Regions from separate parts of the Bacillus salitolerans genome, predicted to be linked through region 1. Evidence: riboswitches for the same ligand, from Rfam matches in the RefSeq annotation. Region 1 holds a riboswitch; each other region holds the start of a gene.
What was found. A riboswitch is a leader RNA that binds a small molecule or an ion and turns the genes downstream of it on or off. The one in region 1 is predicted to bind cyclic di-GMP.

Region 1 (10,570 bases):
TGTTTACCTTTTCCACAACAATTAGTGTCATCATTAACTTTGTAGGTGGCGTGTACTTTATTTACCTACTGTTAAAGGAGAATAAAACATGGTAGAAGTGAAAAATGTATCGAAAAAGTATGGAACGAAACCAGTAGTTGAGAATGTTTCCCACAGTATTCAAAAAGGGAAAATCACTTCATTTATCGGAGCCAATGGGGCTGGAAAGAGTACGCTTCTTTCGATGATTTCAAGGCTAATTCCGAGGGACGCAGGTCACGTTCTCCTAGAGGGTAAGGAGATTACTTCTTATAAAAGTAATGAACTAGCTAAATCTATTTCAATCCTAAAACAATCGAACAATGTAAATATCCGAATTACGATAAAGGAATTAGTAAGTTTTGGTCGGTTTCCTTACTCTCAAGGAAAGCTTAGGGAAGAGGACTGGAAATATGTAAATGATGCAATTTCATATATGGAGCTTGAGGCATTACAAGATAAGTTTATTGATCAATTAAGCGGTGGTCAGCTTCAACGAGCATACATTGCCATGGTATTAGCTCAAGATACAGAGTATATCCTTTTGGATGAGCCACTCAATAATTTAGATATGAAGCATTCTGTTCAGATTATGAAGGCGCTTCGAAAAATGGTAGATGAGTTAGGCAAAACGATTATCCTCGTCATTCATGATATAAATTTTGCTTCCTGCTATTCCGATTTTATCGTTGCTTTGAAGGATGGAAAGGTGATCAGAGAAGGGAAAACAGAAGAAATAATTACAAATGAAGTTTTGAGAGAAGTGTATGGCATGGAATTTCAAATCCAAGAAATTGATGGAAAAAAGATTTGTGTGTATTTTTCATAAGAAACGATAGTAAGGCCCGTTTTTTGCGGGATAAACATGTGTGTAATAATCATTTTTATATATAAAAAAATTAAAGGAGAGATTAACATGAAAAAAAATATTCTTTCAATTTTTATGATTGCAATGCTAGCCCTCGTTTTAGCAGCGTGCGGTACATCAACCGAAACGACAGGGGAAGCTGAGACGAAGACAGAAAGTCAAAATGCTAATTCAACAGAAGGGAAACAAGAAGAAAAAGAAGAAGTTGCTACAGAGCCAACTGAACATGCCATTACGCATGAACTAGGAGAAGTTGTGGTAAAGCATAATCCTCAAACTGTCGTTGTATTTGACTTTGGGGCACTAGATACGTTGGATAAACTAGGTGTAGAAGTGGCTGGAGTAGCAAAAGCAAGTACTTTACCTAGCTATCTATCTAAATATGAAGATGACAAATATGTGAATGTTGGTAGCTTAAAAGAACCTGATTTCGAGACAATTTATGGAATGAAGCCAGACTTGATTATAATTTCAGGTAGACAGTCAGCAGCTTATGAAGAGCTAAATAAAATTGCTCCAACCGTATTCATCAGTATTGATAACTCGAACTATATGGAATCTTTTACAAATAACGTGAAACTATTAGCCCAACTATTTGGTAAAGACGAAGCAGCTGAAGCAGAGCTTGTAACAATCAATGAAACAATCGCAAGTCTTCAAGACATCACAAACTCTGATGAGAAAAAAGGATTATTTGTGTTAACTACAGGTGGAAAGCTAAGTGCTTATGGTTCTGGATCTCGATTCGGAATTATTCATGATGTTTTTGGTGTGAAAGCTGCAGATGAGAATATTGAAGCTTCCACTCATGGTATGAGTGTAACATTTGAGTATATTGCAGAGAAAAATCCTGATTACTTATTTGTCATCGATCGCGATTCCGTTGTATCTGGAGAAGGAAATGCATCTGACGTATTTAACAATGAGCTTGTGAATAAAACAAAAGCAGCGAAGGCTAATAAAATTGTGTATTTAGATCCAGCCGTATGGTATCTATCTGGTGGAGGACTTATTTCAACAGCACAGATGGTTGAAGAAATTAAAGCTGCATTAAAATAATGGTAAGTTGGGGATTCTTGTAAGTGTTAGGAATCCCCTTTGTTCTAGAAAAAATAAAGCGGGGATGAGCTTATGTTTATACAAATGAGAAAAACAGTTGTAACAGAAGGTAATTCAGAAAAGGTAGTAGAACGATTCAGCGGTGAAGGAATTATTGAGAAACAAGAAGGGTTTATTGACTTATCCGTTATGGTCAAAAAGGTTCGACGCGGGGAAGAAGAAGTAATCGTGATGATTCGATGGGAATCAGAAGACCATTGGAAAATGTGGGAGAAGAGTGATGCCCATATAGCTGGTCATAAAGCTCGAGTTGGTCAGCCAGCACCGGATTATATCGTAAGTTCAGAAGGTGGACTTTATGATTTAGTGACTGTAAAAACAAGTAATACTATTGAAAGAATAAACTAATTTACAATACTAGAACATCCTTTCTCGATTTGAGAAAGGATGCTTTACGTTACTAGTCAAGTTTCATGATGTTTTTTAAGTCAGTCTAATATATAGTTTTGTCCAATCTATTCAATAATAGACTTTGTTTGATTTTTTCAAGGGGAGGATAAACATGAAAAAACAACAAGTACCCTTAAAACGAATCATCAAAAAAATAACAGTTCCCGTTAGGATGAACTGTTATTATCTTCTTCTTTGATCATACTTCTAGTCATTCCATTAAGATACACTTATTTTGAAACGATGTATTCCTCTTTTATTATAGACTTTTGCCATTTTAATTGCTCTTCTAGTTCATGCTGGTGTTCTTGTTCTTGCACTTCCATATGCAATTTGATGTTCTTTTTGACAACCTTATTTATTAATTTCTTTTTAGACATCCTACATTCCTCCAATTTATCAACTATGGGATTTTATTAATTCTCCTTGTTGGTTTAACTTTTGATCCAAAAATTGACTAATTTCAACTACTAGTGGGTCATCCATCCTACCAACTCGTTCGCTAGCTTTATACATTAAATTTCTCAAAATAAATATATCTCTATTAACTACCTCTAAAGAACGCTCTTTGCAATAATCCAAACTACATTCCCCCTCTATTTTAGGAGTAATATTCGGTAACTGGCTGGCATATTTTTTCAACTTAGCCCCTTTAGTTTTGCGTCACCATCTTTCGATTGGGTTTGCCATTTTCGTACTAAGTGCAATTTGGAATTAGACCCATAACAATGATAAAGAAGAAGATGTAATTATAATATACTATTTTTTCAGAATATTCACAATATGAAATAGGCAATATTCGACATTTTTTTAGCCTAAGCCGATAGATTTAGGTCTTTAATTTTCATTTTATATCCTTTTTCAATATTTATAAAAATCATCGAGAAGAAGGCTAATCATGAAACAAACATCGGTTCTTATAGATTTTTCTTCGCTGGTGTACTTCTCCCTCAAATAACCCTAAATGAGTAAAAGGGAAAAGCACCCATTTACTCATTTAGGAACATTTGCTCTGCCTTAGGCTAAACGGGGCGATTGCTCCTTTTGTTCGTGGGGAAAAGTTATAAAAAACGAATGCCGTAATGTTGTAAAGAGTATAAATGATATAAAAAGCAGTAAAGGGATGTGGGTATATGATTGATGCAAATCATCAAGACTATGTGAAAAGCACCCAAACTGGTACCATTTATATAGTCGATCCATCACCATTAAATTGGTTGTATGTATTATTTAATACAATGGAAGAGGCTGTTCGAGCTGATCATCAAGGAAGGATCGTTCCATCACTGGCAAGAGAACTTCACTGGGTTAATGATAGGACATTAGAGCTTTCTCTACGAAATGAAGTGATATTTCATAATCATGAACCCTTTACTTCTTACCATGTTCAGCAAGCCTTTCATGAAGAAAGAAAATGGATTGCCCCACATCCTCCTGGGACATGGGTAAATCTACTTGACGGAACCACAATTGAGGCAATCGATGAGAATACGGTCCGATTTCATTTTCCAAAACCGGACGGATTAGCCACAGGGAAACTAAGGGTTTACCATATTGCAAGTCTGTTATTTTGGAATGTTCTTGGATTTGGTTATAAGAAATTCGGAACAGCAGAAGGTCACTGGTGAGTACTGGATGAACCAGGCCCGTGGGGCACTGGACCGTTTATATTATCAAAAGGTTATTCTTCTATATATAATGTTCAATCCGTAATTAGTAAAAATCCCTACGCCGCAAAATGGTTTACAGTTCATGAGGATCGTTCCCGCTATATAGTGCTGAAGGCTAATCCAAAGTATTGGAATAAGAAAAGAGGCCCTAGGTTAAAAACGGTTATATTCCGTAATGATCTTACGCAGGAGCAAGCTCTTCAATTATGTATGAATACAGAAGGAATAGTGGATATTGTCACACAAGTTCCACCGGAAAAGGCGCAAGAGCTTCGGCATTCTATGTTTGCAAAGCTAGAAGCGATAGGGGGAAACCGTGTTGTAGCTGGATCATTTAATCGCTTTCAGCGTGATATAGATTTTAGTAATGAGTATCTTCGATTGGCTTTTAATTATGCAGTAGATCGAGATGACCTGATTCAGCGAGCTTTCTCCGGATATGCTACAAAGGTTCCAGCGTTAACACCACCTTGGGCTTTTGATTTTCCTGAGGAGTTAAAGCCAATTGAGCATGACCCAAATAAAGCTAAGGACTTATTGAAGAAAGGGGAGTGGTCATCTGGTAGAGAGCTACGAATAGCTGCTCCAAGTAACTATATAAAGGTAGCTGAGACACTTGCCAATCATTTTAGAGCCGCTCTTCATATTGAGGTGGCTGTTCATAACATTTTTCCAAAGGATGAATTGAAATGGAGAAAAGTACTAGCTGAAAAACGGTTAATTCCAAATTGGGATATTTTTATAGGAAGCCCTGATACGCTATTTTACGAAGGTACACCTGCCTATTTTCATCGTGAATTTTTGGGAGAAGATGGAGCTCTTCGCAGTGGCCCGATTATCCCTCAGTTTGAGGTATTATTTAATCGTATGGCAGCAGAGACACATCAGAAAGAGTTACTTGAGAAAGCAAAGGAGATTGATCGATACGTTTATCATCAAGCGTTAGCTCTATTCTTATGTGCACCTCATGATTTGTATGCAGTCAACAAGCATGTGAATTTCAAGCCGTATCGCACAACATTTGAACTTGCAGAAACGGAAGTGACGAGTAAGCATTGGTCTAAAATGAAGTAATAAATAGAAAGACCGGTTGTACACCTACAATCGGTCCATATTCTAATCTTGAAATGAACGTAATATAGGCTTAGCTGCTTAAACGGATGCTTACTTCATGGCCATTTTTTTTATCAAAATGTTAAAAGCCCCCCTTTTTGAAGGGGGGAACTATATTAGTAAAGTAGTGCTAAAACTCCTTGTATCCCAAAATATACTCCGAAGGCAATTAATGAAGCACCTGAAAGAATGGAGATGATTTTGAGGCTTGTTGAATTTAAATATCTTCTAAATCCAGTTGTAAGAGCTGCAACAAATAAATCCCATAACGTTAGCCCAAGAAAAATCATACTACTGTAAAGGAGTAGCTGGCCTGTCCCATATGAAGTTGCGGTCTTTGCTAATACAGACCCGTATATTCCAAGCCAGAAAAGGATGGATAAAGGACTCGTGATTGACATAATAAATCCGGTAAGAAAACATCTATAAAGAGGCTCTTTTTCTCTTCGGTAATCTAAGAGCACTTTATTGACTCCACAAATACTTTCAACTCCAGAATAGATTAGAACAAAGCCTCCAAACAGCCAAAGAAAGATTTGAACGATCGGTATGTGAAGAAATTGAACCATGCCCAAATACACGAATAGCATAAAGATAGCATCTGCAATCATTGAGCCTGCTCCTACAATCCAAGCGTGCCAAAAGCCATTTTTGATTCCTTTATCGATCCTAGCTGAGTTTACTGGACCAATTGGTGCAGCTAATGTTAATCCTAATACAATATAGCTAGCAAGTACTGAAATGCTCAAGACGAATCCCTCCAAAACTACAACTTGTACATTGTATGTACAAATTGTTATGGAAAGTACGCTCGTCCTCATTTTTTCGCTTTCACTTTGTAAATTTTATCATTTATCGACTTTACATGTTAAAACTTCCATCCGATGATATAATTGTAAAGAAAATGTTAATTTCTTAGTAAATTGTTATTAAGGAAGGTACGAATATGATTAGTGACTTAATTGTTAATAGTTCCATCCTCATGTCTTTTACATTTATATGGCATCAACTATTCCGCGACAATAGACTTACTCTTCAATCCCCCATTAAAATAAAGATTCTTGATGGAATCTTAGCAGGTATTTTAGGCATAGTCTTAATGCATTATAGTATCCAAGTGAATAATATTACCATTTTGGACTTGCGTCATATTCCTGTTATTTTAGTCGCTTTTTACGGTGGATTCATTCCAACGATTATTTCAGCTGTCATCATTTCAATTGGTCGATTTATTATCGCTTATAATTTCTCATCAGTTGTTGCTCTATTTATGATGCTGACCATTGCTATTGGTTCAAGTCTTATTACTTACAAAATAAAAATTGAGCCTTGGAAAAAATGGGGACTTCTTCTTCTATTTAGTCAATCAATATTCTCCATAGCATTTTTTATTGTAAGTGAGGATTTTATGAAAGTACTGGATGTTGCCTTGTATCATGTATTTAGTACCATCGTTGGTGGTGGATTAACCTTTTACTTTGTGTCGTATATTCGAAGGAACAGTGAACTCTATCTTAAATATAAAGAGAGCTCCCAAAGAGACTCTTTAACGGGATTGTATAATGTTCGATCCTTTGACTATTTTTACAATACAATGTTATCAAAAACAATTGAAACGAATGGAGATTGTTCGATTTGTTTAGTAGATGTCGACCATTTTAAGCAGATCAATGATACGTATGGTCACCCAGCAGGGGATGAAATTCTGAAACAATTAGCCAAACTCCTAACGGATTTAACACGGGAGGGTGATATTGTATCAAGAAACGGTGGAGAAGAATTCTCGGTTTTATTACCGAATTGTCCGATCGAAAGCTCAACAGATATCGCAGAACGAATCCGAAAAACAATCGAAAATCATCCCTTTGTACTACCAAACAATTTGGTTTTGCATATGACTGTATCTGTTGGTGTCGCTGCCTACCGAGAAGGAATTATAGAACCAGATATGCTCTTCCAGGATGCTGATGATGCACTCTACAAGGCAAAACAAAGTGGACGTAATATTGTTTGCATATTTAGTAATTAAAATTAAGTATTCTTAGTAGGTGTACCCTACTTGTTAACCAAAAGGCCTTTTCTTAAAAGGCCTTTTTGGTTTGTAAAACTATTTTCCAATAAACATTTGTGTCCAGTGGTTTCCACCTGTTTCATGACCTACCCCAATATGCGTGAATTTGTTACTTAAGATATTTTTACGATGACCTTCACTATTCATCCATGCTTGGACAACTTCCTGAGGTGAACGTTGTCCTTGGGCAATGTTTTCACCTGCTGTATTATAGGTGATACCGAAGTCTCTCATCATGTCAAAAGGAGAGCCATATGTTGGACTTGTATGAGAAAAATAGTTATTTTTTTGCATATCGTTTGATTTTTCGCGAGCTACTTTACTTAATGATGTATCTGCTTTTAAATCAGGTAAACCATTTTTTCTTCTTTCAGCATTCGTAAGCTCGATAACTTGTGATTCAAATTCACTTAAGCCTGCTGTGTTTCCTGCAGGTGCCTTTGTCCCGGCTTGTTCAGTGTTATCTTGTTTCGGTTGCTGATTTTGTGTGGTACCTTGCTGAGCAGTAGACCCTTTATTAGCTTTTTGTTGCTGATGTTGAGTCGAGCCTTGATTCGCTTGTTGATTTTTGTTACCTTGATTTGTTTGTTGGTTACCTTGTGCAGTTTTACCACCTTGAGCAACGGGCTGTTTAGGCTGAGCCGCTTGACCTTGTCCCTTCGCTGAGGCACCTTGATTTGCACCAGTTTGCTTATTGGTTTGAGTTGGAGATTGCTTTCCTTGTTCAGTTGCTGTAGTTCCTTGACCGGTCTGAATACGGATGTTACCTTGTGCAAATTTATTTACATACTCTTTTGCTTTTGCTGGGTCAATGTTAATTTGTTTAAACTTTGCCTCTTGAACTAATATGGCTCTTGTATGTGGATATTTCTTACTCGATAGATTTGTACTGTCTGCAGAAATATCAGTTGCCATATTTCTGTCAACGAGTCCTTGGCGTGCATTATCCAAGCCTCGCCCCCTAAAACCTTGTCCATCTGTTGTTTGACCGTACTGCGTTTCATCATATTGATTTGTTCCATTCATTCTGTTTTGCTGGGTATGTGTATCTTGATTGTATCTTGGATTTGTATCTGTACGATCATTGATGTTTCTTACGTAATCTTCGCCTGTATGACGAACATTTAGAGTAGTATCCCGATTAGCTGTACCACGATTATCTGTATCGCCTCTGTTTCCTTGTGCATTTTCTGTTCCATTCATATTACATGCTGCAAGGGCAACAATTAATATTGTTGCTACAACTATAGTTAATGCCTTTCTTATCATCGTCATAACCTCCCCATATGTGCAAAATCGTTTTGCAATCTTATTATGGTATTTGCTTGAACAATATATAGTTGGTAATTATCGAGATTATTGGCATTCACATAATAAGCAAGGGAACTTCACACTAAAATGTAGTAGTAAATGTTTCCTAAGGGATTAGTAGACGAATATTATAAGTCCATTCATACAAACCTAAAAATAATGAAAACGTAATTAAAAAAGGAGATTGTACTATGAAGCTAACTCCAAAACAGGTTACCGAATTACATGGTTTTAATAACCTCACTAAATCATTAAGTTTTAATATGTATGACATCTGTTTTACAAAAACTAAAGAAGATCGTGAAGCCTATATCGAATACATTGACGAGCAATATAATGCAGACCGGTTAACAAAAATTTTATCCAATGTAACCGATATTATCGGTGCTCATATCTTAAATGTAGCGAAACAAGATTATGTTCCTCAAGGAGCTAGTGTAACGATACTTGTATCAGAAGGACCAGTAGATGAGGCACCAAAGGAAGCCTTTGAGGAATCACCAGGTCCTATCGGGGCAGCTGTAGTCGGGAATCTAGATAAAAGTCATATTACGTGTCATACGTACCCTGAATATCATCCAGAGCTTGGAATAAGTACATTCCGTGCTGATATTGATGTTTCTACATGTGGAGAAATTTCACCATTAAAAGCATTGAATTACTTAATTCATTCCTTTGAAACAGATGTTATGACGATCGATTATCGTGTGAGAGGCTTCACGAGAGACGTGACGGGGCATAAGCTTTTTATTGATCATGAAATCAATTCCATTCAAAACTATATTCCAGATGAGGTTCAAGAGCTATATGATATGATTGATGTGAATGTCTATCAAGAAAACATCTTTCATACAAAATGTAAACTAAAGCAATTTGATTTAGATAACTACCTCTTTGGATATACAAAAGAACAATTGTCAGAAAAAGAGCAACAATTTATTACCGAAGCGTTAACAATGGAAATGGATGAGCTTTTTTACGGAAAAAATTTAACCTAAAAATGTTATAGGGTTAGTCAGATAAGAGGACTGACCTTTTTGTTCATTATTAGGAAAGTATAAAAGTTTTCAGCATGAGAATGGGCTAGTGCCATGGAATCCAGCACCCAGCCACTCGAGGTCAATTCATCTGACATGAATAAACGGGAAAACCAACCTTTTTTTTATTTAGCTTCATTTGCTCTGCCTTAGGCTAAACGGGGCGCCCTGGGCCTTTTGTTCTAACAAAGTTATTGGACAACAATTGAAATAAAAAGGTGTCACGTGAAAATTCAAATCTTTGCGGAAACCATTATCGAACAATTAGAATAACCTATATAAACATTCGAATTTATGAAATAGAGTGAGGAATTAAACATGCTAAATAGTCCTTGAGTAGTAACAGATGAAGTCGTGTACGACTTTAAGGATCATCACGTGATCACAAAAGTAAATCAAATCAAAGAAACATCAAAACAAGCAGTTGTCTTAACGTTTGATGATGGGCCAGGAAAATACCTTCCAGAAATATTAACGATATTACAACGGTACGATATTCAAGCTACTTTTTTTTGGCAAAGCCGGTTTCTTTATAAAAAAAGACCATGGAGACGGACGGTGGAAGAGGGACATACGATTGGTTCTCATACCATTAATCACCCTAATTTATTAAAGCTTACGTATGATGAGCAATATCGGCAAATTCATAAAAGTAAACAGTATATCGAAGCGATTACGAGCCAAGACGTGGAACTATTCAGGCCTCCTTTTGGTGCGTATAACGAATGTACTATAAAGATAACGAAGGAGTTACATTTACTTCCCGTGCTGTGGAGTATTTCTTCATTTGATTGGTCGCTTAAGCATAACCCAATAGAGATTGTGAATAATGTCGTAGACAACCTTCATGATGACGGTATTATCTTACTCCACGAATTAGAGCAAACAGTCAAAATACTACCGGAGCTTATTGAAGGCATTCAAGCAAAAGGCTTCCAATTCACTAATTTATCCCGCTCTAACTGGCGCTAAG
Region 2 (10,570 bases), on a different contig from region 1:
ACCCTATTTAACATAAACACCAGTTAATTCAATAAGGATATGAACGTCAGTATAGTTAAGAATTCAATATTTAATTTGAAATAGTATGCTCTTAAATTCTTCTGTAACCTTGTAAACATCACCATTTGATTCTAAGATTACATAATTTTGATCTGTACTTACGTATAAATGAAAGTTAACTCTCTTGTTAAAGGATTTCTGCTCTACTCTTATCATTGAATTCCACTGTATATTTTTCTTTGCGATTCGAGTAAATTTTCCTATTTCATTATATATATATCTACCATATTTTTTATCTTGATTTAAAATTTCTATGTCATGCCCATTTTTATCTTTTACGGTAATAATAAATTGAAGATTTTGCGTAGCTTCTTTATTCCCAAGATATCTTTCATCCTCTTTAAATTCATTTGGGTCACCATTAATGAATAGTGAGAGGACGAAAAAAGTGATTATAATTAATAAAAAGAGAAGGATAGGAAGTAACAATTTAAATGTTACCATTTTTAGGTGGTGCATAGCTTAACTTCTCCTTTCTTGAATAAAGATAAAATCAGCAAATGATCTTATCTTTATCTTCTTAAATTCTCGCACCCATTACTTTAATAAGAAATTTACTTGATTGATTGCAATTCCTTGTGAATTTTAGTCAGTTGGTCAATTACTAAGTCTAAATTTTCTTTTTTAAAATCTATATTTATCTTGGTTTGTGGTTGACTAATTCCCCATTCACCTTTTCCAACAAAATTTTTATAAGCATCATCCATTTTCTCTTCTAAGGATATCAATTGTTCCTTATTCATCAATGGTAATTTTTCTTTAAAAGTATTTATTACATCTTCATATTTTTTTTCAAATGAAAATATAAAAGAAGAATGTTCGGTTTTCAAAACATAAAGAGTTGACTTTAAAATAACTGACTGCATTGGTTTTGCAAGCTCCCAATACATATCAGATTGTTTTTCTAATACAGGAAAGCTATCCTCTTCTTGTTTTGAAAGTTCTTTAATAAAATCATTAAAGTTACGCCACTCTTTTGCTCTTTCACTAAACTCATTTATTATAATTGCACTTTTAAGTAATTCCTCTTGATTGACCTTATTGGTTTTCGTATTGAAAACTACATAAATAAATATAGTGTTAGAAAGAAGTGAAAGGGCAAGAAGCACTTTTATCCAATTATTTTTATTCAAAGATGACACCCCCTCTTTAAAAGTATAGTATTTACCATAAAAATCCAATACCCTTATTAAACATAACTGCCTCTTTACTTCAACAAAAAGTGGTACATCCTTCATGGAACAGCACCACTGTTATTGCATTCTCTCAACGGTTAATTCAAATCAAACTAATGATTTACTTGTTCAAGAATCTTTGTAGTAATTAAATGAGATGCTATAAGAGAAAGTAGTATACATACTGGTTCAAATTGGTCCAATACCCCTTTAAATGAGATAGAATCAACAATAAAGTATATTGCAATTGTTAGAAATACCAAGGTAACAAGATAGATTAAATTACGCTTAATTCCCAAAATAACGCCTCCCTCTACAACATTTCTTCTTCTTAAACTCTACTGACCTATACTTCAATAAGAACAGATCCATATCCTTCTTCCAATAAAAAATGAGACCCGCATCTGCCGATCTCTCATTTTGCTTATTAAAAATTGCACCCGTTAACGCAATAAGACTATTTTTGTATTTTTAGTTTTTCTCTCTTATTTACAGGTTGTTTTAACCAATAACGAACTCCTTTACCAGCTAACGGCTCATCGTTATATCTTGGGATAACGTGAAAATGACTGTGGAAAATAAACTGATTAGATACTTCACCAACGTTCCACCCCAGTGTATAACCATCAGGAGAAAACTCTTTATCTAAATACTCTTTAGCATTTTGTAAAAGTTCATATGTATCGTTCCACTCATCTTTAGTTAACTCAAAGGCATTAGCGTGATGTTTTTTAGGAACTATTACTGCACAACCTTCTAATACATCTTGTTGTTTATTATGCTGTAACAAATAACAAGTTTCATTTTCAGATAATATATTTTGGTCTTTATCTTTATGAGGATTACAAAAAGGACAATTTTCTTCGTAAGCCATAATTTTTCCCCCTTACTATTTTTAAACTATTCTGATTTTATCATAGCTACTAATCCTCTTGTTGAACTATCCTGCTTCGTTAGTTTAAGAACATTCTTTCACAATCTCTATATCTATATTTTACCATGAAAAACCTTATTTACCTCCGATATACCTTTAATTAGTTATCCAATTATCATAGGTTTTGACCTTATTTTTAGCACACATTTGACTTGTGAACAATAACTGTTGTCCACTAGTCAGAAGCAATGCTAAAACCGTTGCTATTTTCAATGTTAAACCAAAGTAATCCTTGTCATATCAATAAAAAGAAACAAGGGAATTATTATGCGAATTCCCTTGTTAAAAGACTTGTGATTTTATATTTTCTACTCCACAACCGAATTACTTAACCTCAACAAGTGCTTCTATTTTTATTTTACATAGAATAATAAGAAAGAGTGTTTACCAGTAAAAAAGTACTTGAAAGATTTATCCGACTTTTGTATTATCTTAAAGGTACGAATTAATACATGAAAATATTTATTTTAAAATGACGATAAAGGCAAACTTATCGAAAGGTAAGGACGCAAAGCTTTGGGTCTAACGTTCTCATAAGGAACTATGATTGCCAGGTTGCCGAATAGCCCAAACAAAAAAACGGCTATTCCATATCTATTTATGGATATATCCGTTTTTCTTTGTTTGTCTTTATAAAAGGAGGAAGATGTTACTAATAGCCTAAGAGTGTTTAAAGAAGATGAGTTATGATCCATGAGTAATATTGTGGAATTAAAGATTTTACTTTAGAAAGTTATGAAAATACAAACTTAAAAAAGCTGACTTCATTGAATACAATCTCACTACATATAAAACTTTGAGAACAATACGTATCAATTATCAAAGCTTAGTTACTAAAGGAGAGCAATATGAAAACAAAAAAATTATTAACCGTGCTTCTTATTCTACTTACGGTAGTATCTACCACTGGCTACTACTGGGATCAGGAGATAACTCAAGTACAAGCAAAAGAAGAGAAGAAAGTAGAACAAATTTTGGATCCGTTTAAAGTAGCTTCAGTTCAATTTAATCCTATTCTCAATGAAAGAGATAAAAACGTTGAAGAGCTTTTAAAGATAACTGAGGATGCTTTTAAAAACGGAGCGAGGCTCGTTGTAGCTCCAGAGATGGCAACAACAGGTTATTATTATGCTGATCGAGAGGCAATTGAGCCATTCGTTGATTCAATCCCAGGAAAAACAACGGATGCCTTTGAAAAACTAGCTAAACAATACGATTCATATATTGTCTTCGGTATGGCTGAAGTAGACAAGGAAACAAATCTTTATTATAATTCTGCAGCACTTGTTGGGCCGGAAGGCTATATTGGAAAGTACCGAAAAACGCAAATGTGGGAAACAGAAATGCATTGGGGAGCTTGGGGAGACCTAGGTGTACCAGTATTCAATACGAAGCTTGGTAAGATAGCCATAAATATTTGCATGGATTCAGCTTATTGGGAGACTGCCAGATTAGCAGGTATCCAAGGTGCTGATATCTTAGCCTTTCCAACAAATTCTTCAGCACAAGCCATTTCAGCTTTACCAGCGCGAGCACAACAAAACGGAATGTATGTTGTTAGTGCTAACCGTTCAAATACTGAAAATGGCTTTCATATGATTGGTGGTAGTGCTATTTGGTCACCAAAAGGAACGAAGCTTGCAGAAGCACCTGTTGTTATGACACCAAGTGAAGATATCGATGAGCCAACTATAACGTTTGCAACAGTAGATCCTAAATTATACGAAAATGAGAATAAAGAAGCTTTAGAGGGAAGAAGGCCTGAATTATATAAAGAGTTAATGCATACCGTTGCACCATGGGATTATACAAAGAATACAACATCACATCATATTGTTGCGGGTGCTCTTCAATATGAACCTGTTTTAGGAGAGAAAGAGCAAAACAAAGAGAAGATTGTACGTTTGATTGAAGAAGCAAAGAATAAAAATGCTGATTTAAACTTAGTTGTTCTTCCTGAGCTATCCTTAACGGGACCAGTTGATGGACTGAAGAAACATGACGTAAATGCATTGGCAGAAGCTTCAGATGGCGAATCTGCTAAGTTCTTCACAGAGATTGCTAAAAAATATGAAGTTGCTATTGTATTTGGTTTTATTGAACAGGACGGCATGGATCTATACAATTCAGCCTTACTTATTTCTCAAGATGGTTCCGTAGCAGGAAAATATCAAAAAACACATTTAAGTAAGAGTGATAAGGTTTGGGCTAATGCTGGTGAATCATTGCCTGTTTTTAAAACAAAAGAATTAGGGAAAATTGGTTTATTAATAGGTGAAGACGCAGAGTTTCCAGAAGCATCTGGAGTTTTAGCGGTTAAGCGTGCAGACATGATTGCAATTCCGTCTGCTTGGCATGGACAATACGGTGGAGAAATGGAAATAAATAAGGTTATTTCTGCTAATCCGTATCCAGAGGGTTCAATGGTTACATGGGATGCAGTCGCTATTGGAGCACAAGCTTACACGGTTGTATCGAATTATGTTGGAACAGAAAAGAACTTCCTTGGTGGGAGTAGTTTATATACACTAGATCCTTTATACGCCCTTGACCAGCCAGTAGTTGCTGATGATAAGGAGCAGGCGTTAGTCGTTGAATTTGATACAGTGCAAGCAAATGCTTGGTTTAACCAGGAGATGTTAATTCTCTCAAGACAAACAGCATATTTTAAAGCATTGGTTCAAAAATAACAGTAATCAGCGGAAGGGGCATTTTCATATGCCCTTTTCTAATTAAAGGAAAGGATTAGAGGATATGAAAAAATTAAAGTTCACCTTTAAAGCTAAATTATTAGTCTATTCGCTATTACTCTCGTTAATACCGATGCTATTTATTGGATTTTTCGTTAATAATAAAGTGAGTAAAACCACAGAACAGGATTACATTAATTTTAGTGAACGAGAAATTACACAGGTTGATAACGCCATTTCTATGTATTTTGAATCAATAAGAGAAAATGCCTTATTATTAGCAACAAATCCAGAAGTAATGAAAGCGGACAAAAGCATTACCTCTTATGTTGCTCAAACTGCTGCGGGTGATTCCATTGATATGACACCTTCGCAAAATGGAGAAGTAGAGAAAGCAATCTTTGAAGTATTTTCACAATTTGGAGAAACACATCCAAATGCTGCTTATGTATATATGGGAACACCTGATGGAGGTTACGTCCAATATCCTGAAGGCCCTACAACACCTGGATTTGACCCAAGAGAACGCCCGTGGTATAAAACAGCTCTTGAGGAACCAGGTAAAGTTAAACTAACAAGCGCCTATGCTGCAACAGGTCAAGATGGAATAATAGTTAGTAACGTAGTAACAATTGAACAAGATGGTAAACAAAATGGTGTTTTAGGACTGGATGTTAGTTTAGAAGGTTTAACTAATATTATAAAGGATATTAAAATAGGCGAGAATGGCTATGTCATCCTAACCCAAAGTGATGGAACGATTCTAGCAAATCCGAAAAATCCAGAGTTGAATTTCAAGCCTATTTCTGAGCTGAATGTCCCTCAATTAAAGGATTTAAGCAAAGATGGGACATTTGAAGCAACAATTAATGGGGAAGATTTTGTACTAAATACAGTTACTTCAGCTAATGAAGGATGGAAGTACATTGCTGTTATTGAACAAAGTGAACTGTCTGAAACGGCAAATGATATTCGTGGGGCATTATTGTTTATTGGTGCAATCGCGGCTATTATAGCTGTACTAGTTTCTATTTTCATGAGCTTGCGAATTACTAGTAGTATTCAAAAGATTAGTAATCTTTCATTAGCTATGTCAAAAGGTGACCTTACACAGCGAGTTACCATTAATTCTACTGATGAAATCGGAGAAATGGGCAAAAATTATAATATTATGGCTAATAGTTTAAAAGATGTCATTACAAAAATATCCGATGGGTCTCAGCAATTATCCGCTACTTCTGAAGAACTTGCTGCAGGGTCAATTCAAAACCAGGAAGCGTCAATTCAAATCTCACAATCAATCCAAAGTGTTGCAGCGGGAACAGATGATCAGAAGATGGCTATGGAAGATGCAGTTGAAATTATTAATGAGGTATCTAAACATGTAGATCATGTTTCACTAAGCATGGAGAGTGTAAGAGATTCGATTAATAGTTCAGCAGAAACAGCTAAACAAGGTAGTAATGTGGTTCACCAAACTGTAAGGCAAATGAACGAAATTGATAAGAACGTTTCCTCATCTGCTAAAAAAATTAGTGAGCTGAGCGAAAAGTCCAACAAGATCAGCCAAATTAGTTTAATAATCCAATCAATTTCAGAACAAACGAATTTATTAGCTTTAAATGCTGCAATCGAAGCTGCAAGAGCAGGAGAACATGGTAAGGGCTTTGCGGTTGTTGCAGATGAAGTGCGAAAACTTGCTGAGCAATCGAGCCAATCCGCATTACAAATAAATGATATAGTCGTAGACATTAAGGATGGAATAAACGAATCAATGAGCCTCGTTGATAAGGGAGCAAATTCAGCAAAAGATGGACTACTGCTTATAAATGAAAGTGGAAGAGCGTTTGACGAGATTAAGGGTGCAGTGATTACGGTATCTTCAAATATTTCAGATGTTGGTATCGCTATGGATCAAATGAAAAACCGTATTATCGAAGTAGTCAATCACATTAAACATGTATCAAACACATCTTTAGATGTAAATGAACATTCACAGAATGTTGCAGCGGCTTCTCAACAAATGAGTGCTTCTATGGAGGATGTCTCCTTTGCAGCGAAAGAGTTAGCTAAAATGGCGATGGAGTTAGAGGAAGTTATTCTTCAATTCAAACTATGATCAAATACTTTTATGACGGTAACTAAAATCAAAGTATGACTATAATAAAAAGTCAGACTATTCTTCCGGAGCCACAGTGGGTAGTTGCTGAAAGGGAAAAAATTAGGACAGTAAGTAAATATAAAAAATGGGCAAGAGAGAGGAAATTGCACGTATTGAATTTCTTGGTAATGGAATGACATACCGAGAAATAGCATCTTTATTTGATAGATCAAAAATTAGTATTGAAAAGAAATATAATCGCTTGATAAGTTAGTAGAAGTAGGTGTATTAATCCAAACAGGATTAATACACTTTTTTGTACAGAAAGCATAAGTTTCTGGTGTTTAGTTTATACAATGTTACGGCTAAATCCAGCTCCATCACCCGCCAAGATGAAATGGCGACGATCTTTGCCATTTCATCCTACTCGAGGGAAAAAGAAAAATCACTTTTTCCTTGGTCAAATAACCTGTCATGAATAAAAGGGAATGTTAGGGAGCCAATGGTTGCTATGCTGGAGATTTCCTCCATAGGTGGTTTGCCCGTTCAGACAGTATCAATCCTCGGATATTTGGAGCCGCTGTCGGCATTGATATTTTCAGCTGTCATTTTAGGAGAAAAGTTAAGTCTTGTGCAAATAGCCGGGGCTATGTTGATTTTAGGAGATGTAGCATTTGGAGAATTGTTTCGACCCGAGAAAAAACGAGCTACGGGAAGAAAAAGGCAAAATGGTATTATGAATGAGTAGTAGCATGGAAATTTTTTCAAATATCACCATATACGTTTGCTGTCTTATTTGTCTATCGACTGGTACCTGCTATATGTCGTTAAAGCAGTAAATAGTAAGTAGAAATAGAAGCCCCTCAGAGTCCTAATGGGTCATGGTAGCCTAAAGGAAGGAAGATTGTGAAATATTGTACTTAAACAAAATTAGCTAATAGTTTGTCAACATTTTCCAGCAATGTGTATACTTAGTTAGACCATAAAGAGTTTCCGTAAGAGGTATAGTAGCTGGGCACGAATCACCATTTGTAAGATAAGAACAGGACTTTAAAATAGGAGTGATGAGATGGGGAAGGTTGCGTTTTTCGTTTATGATCAATTCGCTATGTGGCAGGTTGCATTGCTTCAAAAGTTTTTGGTAAACAAAGGATACACCATTGAGACTGTATCCATCGGTGGAGGTTTGATTTCATCTGATGGAGGTATGCTTATTTCATCAACCTCCATGGAGGGTAAGGACCCTAATCAATATGATATTTTTCTCATGGCAGGTGGAGAGATTACGGAGGAATTACTTCAAAACGTTGCGCTCCTTGCGTTTATTAAAGGCTTTGAAGGCGTGATAGCAGCAAGTTGTGCTTCTTCCGTATTAGTCGCCGCTGCCGGGAAGTTGCAGGGGAAGTATACGACACTTCCACATATTAATGAGCATTTTAGACACTATTATCAGGAAGGTACTTATATTGATACCGAGTGTTGTGTGGATGGAAATATCATTACGAGCCGTGGACATGCTCACTATGACTTTATGATAGCTGTGCTGGAGAAAATCGGCCTGTCTGGAAATGATCCTAGGCTACAGAAAATTGCATTAAAGCTATCGAAGAATGGTCATGAATAGGTTTTATAAAAACAGCCTTTTAAAAAAACAGGCTGTTTATTTATATTCTAATCAGTAGCAATTTGTACTGTATAAAAGCTTTAAACGACGCCATCCTATTTATAGTAGGAGGTGACCTAGAAATGAGTAGAAAAAAGAGCAATCTTCCATATTATTTATTAATGCTTACCACTGCAATTGGATTGATTCTGTTACCTTTCGCCATCGTAAAGCGGTCCTTTAAAGATTGGGTTATTGTGTATCTTGTTAGTGTGATTGGTAATTATTTTGCAGATCTTTATTTAGTTTCAAAGGGATACTTGAAATATAAAAAGAAGTTTTCTGGTAAGCTGAAAGTTCATTTACCCTTTGATTTTATACATTACCCTTTAATGCTCCTTTACTATAATCAATGGACACTCAATAGTAAGCCAGCAGGGATACTATTAAAACTATTTCCCTTTGTTATTCCCCAAGTTCTCATAGAGACCATTGCGGAAAGAAAGACAAAACTAATTACATGGCGAAAGGGCTGGACATGGGTTCATTCATTTATTAGTGTTGTGTTAAAGCTGTTAATTTGTAGAAGTATCATTGCATTGATTCGAACGATTAATAAAGGGAAAATTTCTGTGAATTAATTGACATATTTAAGGTGAAAAAGCCTGGGACCCCCAAGTTTTTTGTAGTAGGCGTGCCCAGTAAGACGTTAATTGCTAGCTGATAAAAGTCCAATCCGAGTAAGTGCCAAAGCGCTCGGTAGCTGACAGGAAACTGGTGGAGAATTCCTAAGGTTGAAGTCTAGAATAAATGCTAACTTGCTGCAACATCATCCAAACTGTACATTCTTAAGGTGTCATCTATGTACATACTATGAAGTGAATGTTACATATTCAAATCAGTGTAAATACAGATATAGAGATTATGAAAGTTACTTACAGAAAGTTACAATGATTAGGGTAGTAGTTTCATTTTAAGTAAATGATACCAACATTTTTTTTTTTTTTTTACAGCCTCAACTACCTAAGACGGTTATAACTTTAGGACTATTTAACAAAAGCTCCAGCATCTCCTTTAATAAATGTTGGAGCTTTTTGTTTCGGTTAGTAACTTTTCTCAAAATGATTCTTATACAGGCAATATTTGATTCCTGTATTCTTTCTACTCTATTGCTCCCTATGTTTACGATCACCGATATATTCAGATTGTGGACGATAGATGGTATTGTTTTCAGCTTGCTCTAATACATGCGCCGTCCAACCTACAACTCTGCTTGCGGTAAATGTAGGGGTGAACAATTCAGGCTTCATATGAATTGCTTTCATAATCGCTGCTGCATAAAACTCTACATTCGTATATAACGCGCGACCTGGCTTTAGCTCCTGTAATACGTCAATGGCTGTATTTTCGACATGCAGGGCTAAATCAAGCCAAGCATCCTCACCGACTAATTGTAACAGCTTTTCTCTTAAGGCAACCGAACGTGGATCATGAGTCTTATAGACTCGGTGGCCAAAGCCCATTAATTTTTCTCCGCTTTGTACTTTTGCTTTCAGCACTTCCTTTGCACGATTAACACTTCCAATTTCATCCAATAGATCTATAACACCTGCCGGGGCACCGCCATGGAGTGGACCCTTCATCGTTCCAATAGCTGATGTGATCGCGGATATAATTTCTGACTCAGTCGAAGCTGTTACTCTAGCAGAGAAGGTGGATGCATTCATCCCATGCTCGAGTGTTAATATCATATACGTTTCAAGCGCATCAACATGGGCTCTTGCTGGTATTTCACCAGTTAACATATATAAATAATTGGCAACGTGGTCTAATTTATCGTTTGGCGCTACATAGGGTGTCCCTTCTTGTTGATGGTTTCGAAATGCAATGATGGATGGAACTAGTGCTGTCAACGTAATGGCCTCGTTAACGGTTGGCTTCCATCCATATTCTGTTGTTCCTAGCGATGAAATAGCTGTTCGGATGACACTCATCATATCCATATGA
Region 3 (10,570 bases), on a different contig from region 1:
CACCAACCCCCTTTACATGTACTTTATCGCGAGAGAAGTTTTCTTCTTATTTCATTAATTGATAGTATGGACTACAACCAAGGAATTGAATACTCGTGAATTTAAGAAGATTAGCAACTTGAAAAAATAGTAATTCTTCTTCATGATTCAATAAATCTTCATAACAAAAGAAAGAGAAAAAAGCCAAGATAACATACAGGTAATTTACCTAGCATGCTATATTGACTTTTGTTTAGCATTCTATCCAATGGTTTCAGATTTTTTTCACTTGCCATCGAAATTTCAAAATCTCTTTTTAATGTAGAAATGATAAGAAGTAAGAGGACTACTGTAAGTAAAAAAAGATATAGCAACTATCTTCTGCATAATCCCACGCCATATATATACTTAAAACATCTCGTTCAAAGATACTTGCAAAAACATTCTTATACTCCAAATAGCGGTCTTTAATTTCTCTTGAACGTTCTTGAAGAATGTCCAAATGCCCCTTTTGATAAAGAACCTTCTCAACCTGGAGCATAATCCCTTTACACTCAACAACTACAATATTTTGATTTAATCTTATTAAATCTAACCGTTTTGGAACCTTATGAACCTCCGAACTTACAAACATAATCTGATTAAAAATTTTGCCTCTAATCGCACTCGCTTCATTGAAATATTTATCTGTACTGCTTTGCAGTAACATAACACCTGTATTGTTCTCGTAATCCCAATCATAATAATAAGAATCTAAGCTGATATCCAGACTCACCATAGCCTCTCGTATAAATTCTTTCGCTACCCTATCCATTACTGCATTGCGGAAGTTTATGGCTAAGTTCATTTGACCACTATCTACTAATACTTCTTCTGCGGGAGTGATAAAATTTCTAACATAAACCGTAACTCGTTTTGAATGATAGGTAACAGCGCACGTTTCAGGTCCTTTACCAAATCTCTGTTTTAGTATTTTACTAAATGTACTACTTAGATGTAGGAGGTTTTCTTGGTATTGACTCTGTGCTTTTTTCATTTAGTCTTCCTCCTTCAATAACTAGAATGATACCCTGCTTTTTCATAATCATTAAAAATATAAAAAAGCCTAACTTCAGCATCATGAAGTTAGGCCATGGGTAAGACAGACTATTTACTAATAGGTTCTTCCATTTACCATATCGAAATGTATATAAACTTTGATTATGTATTAGCAAAGCAAATAATTATCAAATGACAGCAAGACATTGGACTTAAATATTATACCACAATAGGTAGTAATTGTCACCCGTAACTTTATTGTTATATAGTGTCATGGCTTTCATTTAAACTTCTCTCACTCGTATTTTGTCGGAATTTCCCCGGCAATATTCCCTATTTGTGAAATAAGCTAGTCTTATCTAAACAGCATCATCGCGAAGTAATATAGTAACATGGTTAGAAAACCTATTGGAATGGCAAATCTCGCCCATTCTTTACTCGTAATCTTAAGTTTTCCCGCAGCGATAATATTCGGGATATTGCCTGGGATTAACATCCCTCCGCTTATGAGTAAACCCAATAATATGGATCTAATTGTTGAATGACTCATGACTGCACTTATTTCTGCAGCAGTTAGTGTCGCATTATCTAACACAGCGGAAATCATATTTATCCAATAAAGTAATGAGGGGTTAAGGTGTATAAAATATCGGTTAATTAGAGGTTCAAACCCTGCTCCTAGAAATGTAAGTCCCATTACAAAGAAATAGATTTTTAGTGCTCTTGTTAATATATCTTCATAGCTTTCACTCTCGTTATTTCGGATAACTAAATTTGAATTATTTTTCGAATGTGGAGCTACAAAATATGAGGCTAGTAAGCCAAATGCCACTAATGCAATAAAAATTTCTGGACCCAACAACCGGATGAAATAGAAAAAGTCACCATTTAACTTACTTATAGCTACTGTTGAGAGTGGTTCTCCAATAGGAGTTAATGCTGCTCCTAAACCAATTGAATAACAAGAGAGAATGACAAATCGAATCATCGCTTTCCGTTCAAATTGAAGGGATGATACAATTAATACTAATACTAATGCAGCAATAATAGCTGTTATCACGCTAGAAAGGGCACCTAACAAAATTACACAAAAGGCAATAAAAACACGATAAGGTAGCAAGCTACTAATAGTTGTAATGGTTCTCACAATTGGACTATGAAGCCATTTGAACAATAACCCTGCAATCAAAACTGCCACTGTTATCGTAATCGGATCCTTTGCTGATTCAAGAAATAAGGCTGCACTCATCACTTCAGTAATCCATGCAGCTGCTAAGCCGCTGCAAAAAATGAACAGCTCTAAATTTCTCTCTACAACTCTATTGGTTAATGGTAACAATAACACAAGAATAAGAACCACCAGTAATCCGATATCCATTCCTTCATCCTCACCCCTTATGTGAACCAATTTATGGCATGATAGATTGTATGCTCATGGATGGACAATCTTTCCCTATGAATTAGAAATTAAAAGATAATGATTCCTTATCGATATCCCAAACTCTATTCTTTATAAGATCACTGGGCACTTTATCCCCCTAATAAAAGACAAAAAGCTTACTGAAATTATTATCAGTAAGCTAAAACTATTTCTAGTATTTATTTAAATGCTATTCTGTATATTTGGCAAAATTAATAATATATTCAAATGTATTCATTCGACGGTTTAGTTCATCATCAATACGAATGTCCATTCTTGCTTCCATATCAAAATCTAGGTTAGTAGATTTGAATGCGACCAAATAATTATTTACAACAACCTCTTGAGCTAATTCCCCTTCACCAATAGGTGCATTAAAAGTGGCTGCCTTAACCATTTCCTCAGGCTCACGCTGCAGATGATCTTGTACGATAAAAACAGAGTCCTCTTTTTGATCTCCTACTTCATGATAGGTCTGAACAAAGAAATAAATATATTCAGTTGGATATAATTCTTTTACATCTTTTCTAATCTTTTCAAGCGTAACGTCTTCACCATTTTTTAAGTATTCCAGTGTTATCATAGATGCATATGATTTTGGAGTTATTAATGATACCGTAGGAATAAATGCTTCATAGGTTTGACGGTCAAGAATTAGCTGATCATTTAAAATAAGATCATTCACAGACTCTTGGCTTTTTCCAAGTTCAATTGCTTCTAGTATATCTTGATCAGTTAATGTATAGATTAACTCTTTATTTAAGGCTTCACCTTTTCTAAAACTTGGTTCTAAAACTCTTGCCATAAATACTGAGAATTGTGCTCGAGTAACTGATCCAAGTGGCTTAAACGTATTATCTGCGTATGGTACTGTAATTCGATTGGATAAAATTGCAGAAATATTTTCCTTGTATTTATTATTATATGGAACATCTGCAAACTCTAAATCACTCATAAAATTTGGTAGATAATAAGCTTTTGTTAATGAATATGACATTAATTCTCTTGTTAAGGGTTGATCTGGTTCAAACTTTTCAAACATTGGGAAAATGCCCTCTTCTGCAATTGCAGAGATCTCTTGTACAGCCCAATGGTTACTTGATACATCATAAAATGGGTTTCTTCTATTATCTAATGGTAAATCAAGAGCGCGAGCGAGCATTACAACTGCTTGTGCTCTTGAAACAGGATTATTCGGTTTGAATGTACCATCTTGATAACCACTTATTACTCCTTTAGAAGTTAAGTATTTAATTTCCTCATATGCCCAAAAATCGTTAGGTACATCAGTAAATTCTTTTGTTGCTGCATTAGTTGAATTAACAGGAATAAATAAAATTAGTGCTAATAAAGTAATAACTATTTTTTTCATCTTTCTCTCCTTCAAGTAATTTATGAGAGTAAAAAGACAAATAACTCAACGCTCAACGGGTAATGGTCTTCAAATAATGAATGAAACTATAAACTAGTAATATGTATCCCAATTCGGTAGTCCAGCCATCATAGCAATACGCTTTAGACCTGTGACTTTGCGCCTCCGGTTTTCACCGAATTTGCCATTTCGTTAAGATGATGAGACTAATATCTGACTTAATACCTATTTAATATTTAGACACAACTCTACATAATCTGGCAATATCTTCTACTAATTTAGTTGCATCCTTACGCAAAAATAATACATATTACCCATTTCACCCATTCTGTTTATAGTTCTTAAATCACAAATATATGGTAATATCCATACTAAAGACCATTTTTTTACACATCTTAAAACAAATACAAGAGCCTTGTATTAATTAAGAACAAAGGATACTCAAGTGGTTTTTAGTGAAGGAAAATGAAAATAATCCCACTCTATGATGACCAGTTAAAACCGCGGTATAATCATGCTTATGACTGGCAACTAGTAGTTGCAACTTAAAGCAACTACATTTTTCTTTACTTTTATCACTGACCATACCAATAATCGATTATAGATTGCAAAAAGGAGATAGGAAGAATGATTTTTGGTGATAAATTAAAAAGCGAACGAAAGAATAAGGGGTGGTCTCAAGAAGAATTGGCCGAAAAGCTCTATGTAAGTCGACAGTCCGTTTCCAAATGGGAAAATAGTCAAAATTACCCTAGTATTGAAATACTGATCAAAATAAGTGATCTTTTAGGTGTAACGATAGACGAATTATTAAGGAGTGATGAAGAGTTGAAAGAGAAAGTGATTAAGGATAGCAAACAATTAGCACATCCGAATCTAAAAATTATATTTGATGTATTATTTTTGATTGGTGTCGCTCTTTTAATCCTAAAATTAGGCATTCTTCTGTTAAATAAAATCACACCGCTTGATATAAACCTCGTTGGCGGTTCATTTTTTTGGAACTTTGGATCCTTATTTTTTATGGTTGGTGGGGGAATAGGTTCTGGTATCGTGAAGGAAAAATATAAAGAAGATTGATCATTTCATTTTTTTCTAAACAACATTTTCACAGTTTCTTTCTATTGCAGGCTAGTAAAATCACCCCAAGAGAAGATTGATTATATCTTACTGTTTGGGGTGTTTCCTTTCCTCTAAATTAGCCAATCGATAAAAGAGCTCCTCCAACCGCTCCAGTTATAACAATAATCCAAGGCGGAAGCTTCCAATATACCAACATACTAAATAAGATAGCGGCAAATGCAAAATCAATTGGTGTTAGAATGGAACTAGTCCATATTGGTTGGTAAAATGCAGATATTAATATTCCTACCACTGCTGCATTAACACCCATAAGCGCACCTTTTACCTTTGGACTTTGCCTTAGACTATCCCAAAATGGGAGCGTTCCTAGAATTAATAAAAATGCCGGTAAAAAGATAGCAACTGTTGCTACGATACCTCCCACCCATCCATTCATAACAGCACCAAGATAAGCGGCAAATGTAAACAATGGACCCGGTACAGCTTGTGCAGCTCCATATCCAGCTAGAAATGCTTCTTCACTTAGCCATCCTGTCGGCACAAATTCACGTTCAAGTAATGGTAATACAACATGTCCTCCACCAAATACAAGTGATCCAGATCGATAAAAGCTATCAAACATCGCAATCCAATGATAGTTCGTCAGCTCCCTTACAAGAGGTAGAAGAATCAGTAATCCAAAAAACAAAACAAGACAAACTGTTGCAAATGTACGTGAGATGGGAAAATGAACTCTAGAATCTGTCTCTTCTTTCTGAAATTTATACAATATAAAGCCAATACATGCAGATAAAAGAATTATTCCGATCTGTGTAAAGGATGTTTGCCATAGCAGTGTCACAACAAGTGCCAATAAGGCAATAGCTTTTCTCTTTAAGTCTGGTGTAAGTTTTTGGGCCATTCCAACTATGGCATGAGCAACTACAGCAACCGCAACAATTTTTAACCCATGAATCCAACCAGCAGAACCAATATTAAATCCTTTGAGTATTAAAGCAAAGATAATTAGGGCAAAAACAGATGGTAATGTAAACCCTAGAAATGATACAATTCCACCTAATACACCTGCTCGCATGACGCCAATCCCGATTCCTACTTGGCTGCTTGCAGGACCCGGTAGAAATTGACATAGCGCCACTAAGTCGGCATAGCTCTTTTCATCCATCCACTTTCTTCTTCGAATATACTCATCATGGAAATAACCAAGATGGGCAACAGGACCTCCAAAAGATGTAAAACCAAGTCTTGTCGAAACCATTAAAACTTCGAGTAAAGTAGCTAATAAACCCTTTTCCCTCTTTAAGTTTTGATTCATTGATCTTCCTCCTCTCATTTTACAATCCGTAAAAATGATGATTAGTTGATTTCCTTGAAAAGCTCATAAGCTTTCTTTCTCGCCTCTACTAAAACTTCATTTCCCTTTTCTGTCGTTTGATAATATTTTCGAATTTTACCTTCCACATTTTTTTCTTCTTTATGTAGCAGACCATCCTTTTCCATTGAGTGAAGAATTGGATAGAGTGTCCCAGAACTAATACTGTATCCATGTTTTTTAAGCTCCTCTAACATCCATAAACCGAAGATGGGTTGTTCATGGGCATGGTGCAAAATATGGATTTGAATGAACCCTAGAAATAACTTTCGTACTGTTTTGTCCTCCAACATCGTCCCCCCCCTATTATCGGATTTCAATATCGAATCTCTACATTGAATGGTAGCATAAATCCATGTTTGTAACAAACCACTTGAGATTATTCTTGATTTTCACCTTTTAGTACAAAATAGGTCATTATAACAAAAGAAACCCCGTCTTTCTTACTAAAATAAACGGGGTTTCCACTTAAATCTAGCTATTATTTTATCTCTGATGCTCAAGAACAAAAGGCAAGCGCAGCGTTTTGCCTACGGCATAGCAAATGTTCCTAAATGAGAAAAAGGGTGCATTTCCCCTTTTACTTATTTAAGGTTATCCCGCTCCAACTGGCGGTAAAAAAACAAAAACTCCAGTTGGAGTCCGATTGGTTCAACTAACCATCAGAAAAAATCACTGATGAACGTTTCTGACCTCGAGTAGATGATATGGCAAAGATCGCCTCCATTTCATCTTGGCTGGGCGCTGAGCCGGATTACAAAGTACATCGTAATAAGATACAATCAAATTTCTTATTCACTCAAGGATAGGTAATTCTTACCTTACACATTTCGTTATTGACCAAAGCAATATATTGCTTCATTAATAGAACCCTACACTTTTTGACGGATCACCCCGCTTATTGTTTCAGGTAAAACGAAAGAATCATTCACGTAATCTATTAGAGAAAATCTCATTGGTTTGCAATTACCACCAATCCCTACTATTATCTCTAAATCCTTTGGGATATAGACAACGGTATGCAAGGTGCCAAAGTATTCTTGATAGTTTTTATAAAAGAGTGGAGATGTTTCGTTGTTAAATTGTTCATAGGCTGACAGAGGTGATACAAATTCCGATTGTAATTTTTCAATATAGTCTCTACGCTTTACGGACCCTTGTATATTAACTCTATTCTTCTCCATCAAAGCTTCAGATTCAAAATGGTTTGTGCAGGTTAATGGATGTAAAAAGTTGATGACTTGCTCTTCTGGGGAAGCTTCTACAATGACCTTCACACCATGTCGGTCCATAATAGAATAGTTGTAACAATAGCCGTGTGGAATTCTTTTAATAAGGTTGATGGCTTCTTCTGTCGTCTCACATTGTTCTAAAAGTTGTCTAACTATAGTCGTGGAGATAAACCCCTTTTTATGATGTGTTTTATTCACAAAGTGTAAGCCGACAATAAGACCCTTTTCGTTCATACCATCGAGTCTTCCAATAAGCTGCTGACTAAAGCCGACACTCGCAAATCCATTAACCGGTTTACAAAAGACTAATCTTGCATCATATAAATCAGGACTAAAGTCATAATTGCGCACGTAATAATGGTCAGTGCCAAGAGAAGTACACCCCATTGCTGGTAAATCTACATCATAGCCACTAAAGATTTGTAGTATTGTTCCTAATTCTTGATTTAATCCTTTAGACAACCCTTCAAGCTCAGATAACAGGTTCGGGGATAATTCAGTCAATAATTCTGTTACTTCTAGAGTGTCATACTCTGATTTTAGATTTTGGGAAATCTGATTTTCCAATATGAAGGAAGTGATAGCTTCTTTACTCTGTTCCATTCCAATTTGATTATAACTACCTCTTAAATCAATGACTTTTACAGACAACTCTCTTCCTTGTACCACTTACAGTTCCCTCCTTTTTTCCATTTGAATAACAGGCATTAGTAAATCCAGCTCACTAAAATTTTCGCCATGATACCATTCTAGAATCGAGCTAGCCGGAAGCCATTGATGATCAGCTGCATATTTCATTAATGTTTTGTAGCCGTTATGGATGTTAGAAATCGGTTCTTTATAGGACATACTGATACAGACACACGCATCCATAATTTCCACTTTATGAATATTAGTTTTTCCGTTTATCTCAATCTCAAATGGAATACCAAAACCTATATGGGCAGTTATTGGATTCACTCCTGATACATATTTCAAATAACAGTTTTTTATTGGGATATTCATATTTTCAAGCAGCTTCCCTTTTTGTTCAAACTGCTTCTGAAATTTTCCAACTTCCGACTCTGCCGAAAACCAGACAATCTTCTCCTTACTCTTCTCTGTTAAATAAATATTTTCAATTCTATTTTCCCTTTCTAAATAGTGTAAACTCACATCTAGAAGGTGTTTTTTCTTTTTTAATTTCTTAATCCAGCTTTCCATTAGCTGTCGTTTTATTGCTTCATCACTAGAAAGATAAGATTGTATATCATTAACTGGAATACCCGCTATACGCAGACTTGATATTAGCTTTGCTATTTCAATCTGATCGTCTGTATATACTCGATATCCACTACTGTTTCTTTCTTTTAATTCCAATAATTTTTTTGACTCATAGTACCTTAAAGCACTTTTAGAAATACCTGTCTTCTCTGAAAAAGCCTTTATCGTCATAAATGTAGTCACATAATCCCTCCCTTATATCGAATGATACACCTTCAAGTAACTTGAATGTCAATACGTTACTAAGGAGTTAAGAGGTAATATTCCTCTGTGGAGAGTGTCGTTTATTCTTCGTTGGGTTAAACTTAAATGATGAATTTCGAGTTTTTCATAAATCTGTCCAATTAGCACATCTCTCCAGTTTCTTTCAATAAATTACAACAATTTATGTTTGGCTGAAGTGACAAACATAAAAAACCTTGAAATATGAACAATATTTCTATTCATATCTCATGGTCTTATGATAAGATGTCACATTATTCTCATTTGCGTTCGTATCCTTCAATTACTTCCTTAATCCTTGTTAAATGGTCACCATCTTGTTTAAGTAGCATTTTCCTCATAGCAGGAACAAAGATTTTCATTATGATATTACTCTTAATGAAACACTTAAGGGAGAGTTCAGTCCCAGATCCAATCGCTTTTAAGCTGTAAAAATAAGTAATACTCATACCGACTGATTTAGACTGAAACGCTATTTCATCATTAAGTAAGTAGTGACTAACCTCAATAACGGCACTTATTTCTTTTTTACCAAACAATCTCGTTTCGTTTATTTTCGTTCCGATGGATATGTTGTCTTTACTCCCAAAAATCTCAACTTTAACAACATCTTTTCCATACTTAACAAGGTTATTTGGATTACTGATAAAACCAAATACTATATCCTTGTTCTCTCTAATTATTTCTTTTTTCTCAAATGCAAGCATGTTTTACCTCCATATTAGTTAATAAGTTCAATTGGTATACAAATATCCATATTTAATTGTTCAAAATTTATTTTTGGCGGAGATTCATGATATATTTCAAAGGCAGGTAAATGCCTAGGCTTGTAACGACTTCTCGGAAGCCACTCATCAAAAAAATAATCATAGGCTTCTTGGAGATTATCAATAGTGTCCTTATAGTGTAGGGCAGCAGTTAAACCACCGTTAAATATTCCTGCACCAATAAATCCATTAGATTCAATTGGCTCTTCTACGGTAATAGCAATGTCATATCGACACTTGTCTAATGGTGTCACTTCAGGATCATCAATTGACATGCCAATTAGTCTAGTATTTCTATTTATGATTTCTTTTCGCTTTGCCCAGTTTATTAATTCTACGTAACCCTTCATCCATTTCTCTTCATTATAAGAATCGTGAACACGATAATATGCAATTGGTTTGCTAGAGAGAGTTTGAATTTTTATTTCATACTTTCTAATTGGAGTTCTTGTAATAACAGGCACATGATTACCTGTTTTCATATCAATATCATATATATTATTTAAGTATTCTATTGGACTCATTCCATAATGTTTCTTGAAAGAACGATTGTACGCTGATGAAGATGAAAAACCCGATTCAAGTGCTACTTCTACCATTCTGTTAATAGGAGTTCTTCTTAGTAAAAACAGTGATTTTTCTAATCTTAATCGAATAATAAAATCATTTAAGTTCTCATTTTGAATAGACTTAAATATTCTATGAAAATGATATGGAGAGATACCTGCAATTTTAGATAACTGCTCTAGTGAATATTTTTCTGATAAATCCTTTTCAATATAATCAATTACTTTGTTTATAGACTCAACATAAAATTGATTT

Region 2: another riboswitch for cyclic di-GMP. It lies ahead of ACFSCX_RS16690 (nitrilase-related carbon-nitrogen hydrolase); the one in region 1 lies ahead of ACFSCX_RS20610 (Spo0E family sporulation regulatory protein-aspartic acid phosphatase).
Region 3: another riboswitch for cyclic di-GMP. It lies ahead of ACFSCX_RS00525 (S-layer homology domain-containing protein); the one in region 1 lies ahead of ACFSCX_RS20610 (Spo0E family sporulation regulatory protein-aspartic acid phosphatase).

The regions. Positions count from the first base shown of each region.
Region 1 is NZ_JBHUEM010000052.1:15,872-26,441, forward strand. It holds gene ACFSCX_RS20585 (iron chelate uptake ABC transporter family permease subunit) at 1-95, shown strand, start outside; gene ACFSCX_RS20590 (iron ABC transporter ATP-binding protein) at 89-847, shown strand; gene ACFSCX_RS20595 (siderophore ABC transporter substrate-binding protein) at 935-1,945, shown strand; gene ACFSCX_RS20600 (antibiotic biosynthesis monooxygenase) at 2,018-2,353, shown strand; gene ACFSCX_RS20605 (hypothetical protein) at 2,626-2,775, opposite strand; gene ACFSCX_RS20610 (Spo0E family sporulation regulatory protein-aspartic acid phosphatase) at 2,795-3,037, opposite strand; cyclic di-GMP riboswitch class I at 3,009-3,093, opposite strand; gene ACFSCX_RS20615 (ABC transporter substrate-binding protein) at 3,529-4,023, shown strand; gene ACFSCX_RS20620 (ABC transporter substrate-binding protein) at 4,108-5,139, shown strand; gene ACFSCX_RS20625 (LysE family transporter) at 5,295-5,927, opposite strand; gene ACFSCX_RS20630 (diguanylate cyclase) at 6,125-7,207, shown strand; partial or broken gene ACFSCX_RS20635 (CAP domain-containing protein) at 7,286-7,666, opposite strand; gene speD (adenosylmethionine decarboxylase) at 8,752-9,558, shown strand; gene ACFSCX_RS20645 (polysaccharide deacetylase family protein) at 9,976-10,569, shown strand.
Region 2 is NZ_JBHUEM010000039.1:20,651-31,220, reverse strand. It holds gene ACFSCX_RS16710 (hypothetical protein) at 64-519, opposite strand; gene ACFSCX_RS16705 (hypothetical protein) at 615-1,193, opposite strand; gene ACFSCX_RS16700 (hypothetical protein) at 1,349-1,534, opposite strand; gene ACFSCX_RS16695 (HIT family protein) at 1,693-2,109, opposite strand; cyclic di-GMP riboswitch class I at 2,643-2,732, shown strand; gene ACFSCX_RS16690 (nitrilase-related carbon-nitrogen hydrolase) at 3,018-4,859, shown strand; partial or broken gene ACFSCX_RS16685 (HAMP domain-containing protein) at 4,924-6,036, shown strand; gene ACFSCX_RS16680 (methyl-accepting chemotaxis protein) at 6,010-6,978, shown strand; gene ACFSCX_RS16675 (EamA family transporter) at 7,499-7,708, shown strand; gene ACFSCX_RS16670 (DJ-1/PfpI family protein) at 8,030-8,584, shown strand; gene ACFSCX_RS16665 (CBO0543 family protein) at 8,707-9,204, shown strand; gene ACFSCX_RS16660 (citrate synthase/methylcitrate synthase) at 9,730-10,570, opposite strand, start outside.
Region 3 is NZ_JBHUEM010000001.1:103,720-114,289, reverse strand. It holds gene ACFSCX_RS00535 (Na-translocating system protein MpsC family protein) at 326-1,015, opposite strand; gene ACFSCX_RS00530 (DUF1646 family protein) at 1,373-2,395, opposite strand; gene ACFSCX_RS00525 (S-layer homology domain-containing protein) at 2,628-3,809, opposite strand; cyclic di-GMP riboswitch class I at 3,922-4,005, opposite strand; gene ACFSCX_RS00520 (helix-turn-helix domain-containing protein) at 4,437-4,889, shown strand; gene ACFSCX_RS00515 (chromate transporter) at 5,008-6,207, opposite strand; gene ACFSCX_RS00510 (PadR family transcriptional regulator) at 6,249-6,554, opposite strand; gene ACFSCX_RS00505 (C45 family autoproteolytic acyltransferase/hydolase) at 7,137-8,165, opposite strand; gene ACFSCX_RS00500 (MerR family transcriptional regulator) at 8,166-8,942, opposite strand; gene ACFSCX_RS00495 (SRPBCC family protein) at 9,242-9,688, opposite strand; gene ACFSCX_RS00490 (AraC family transcriptional regulator) at 9,703-10,570, opposite strand, start outside.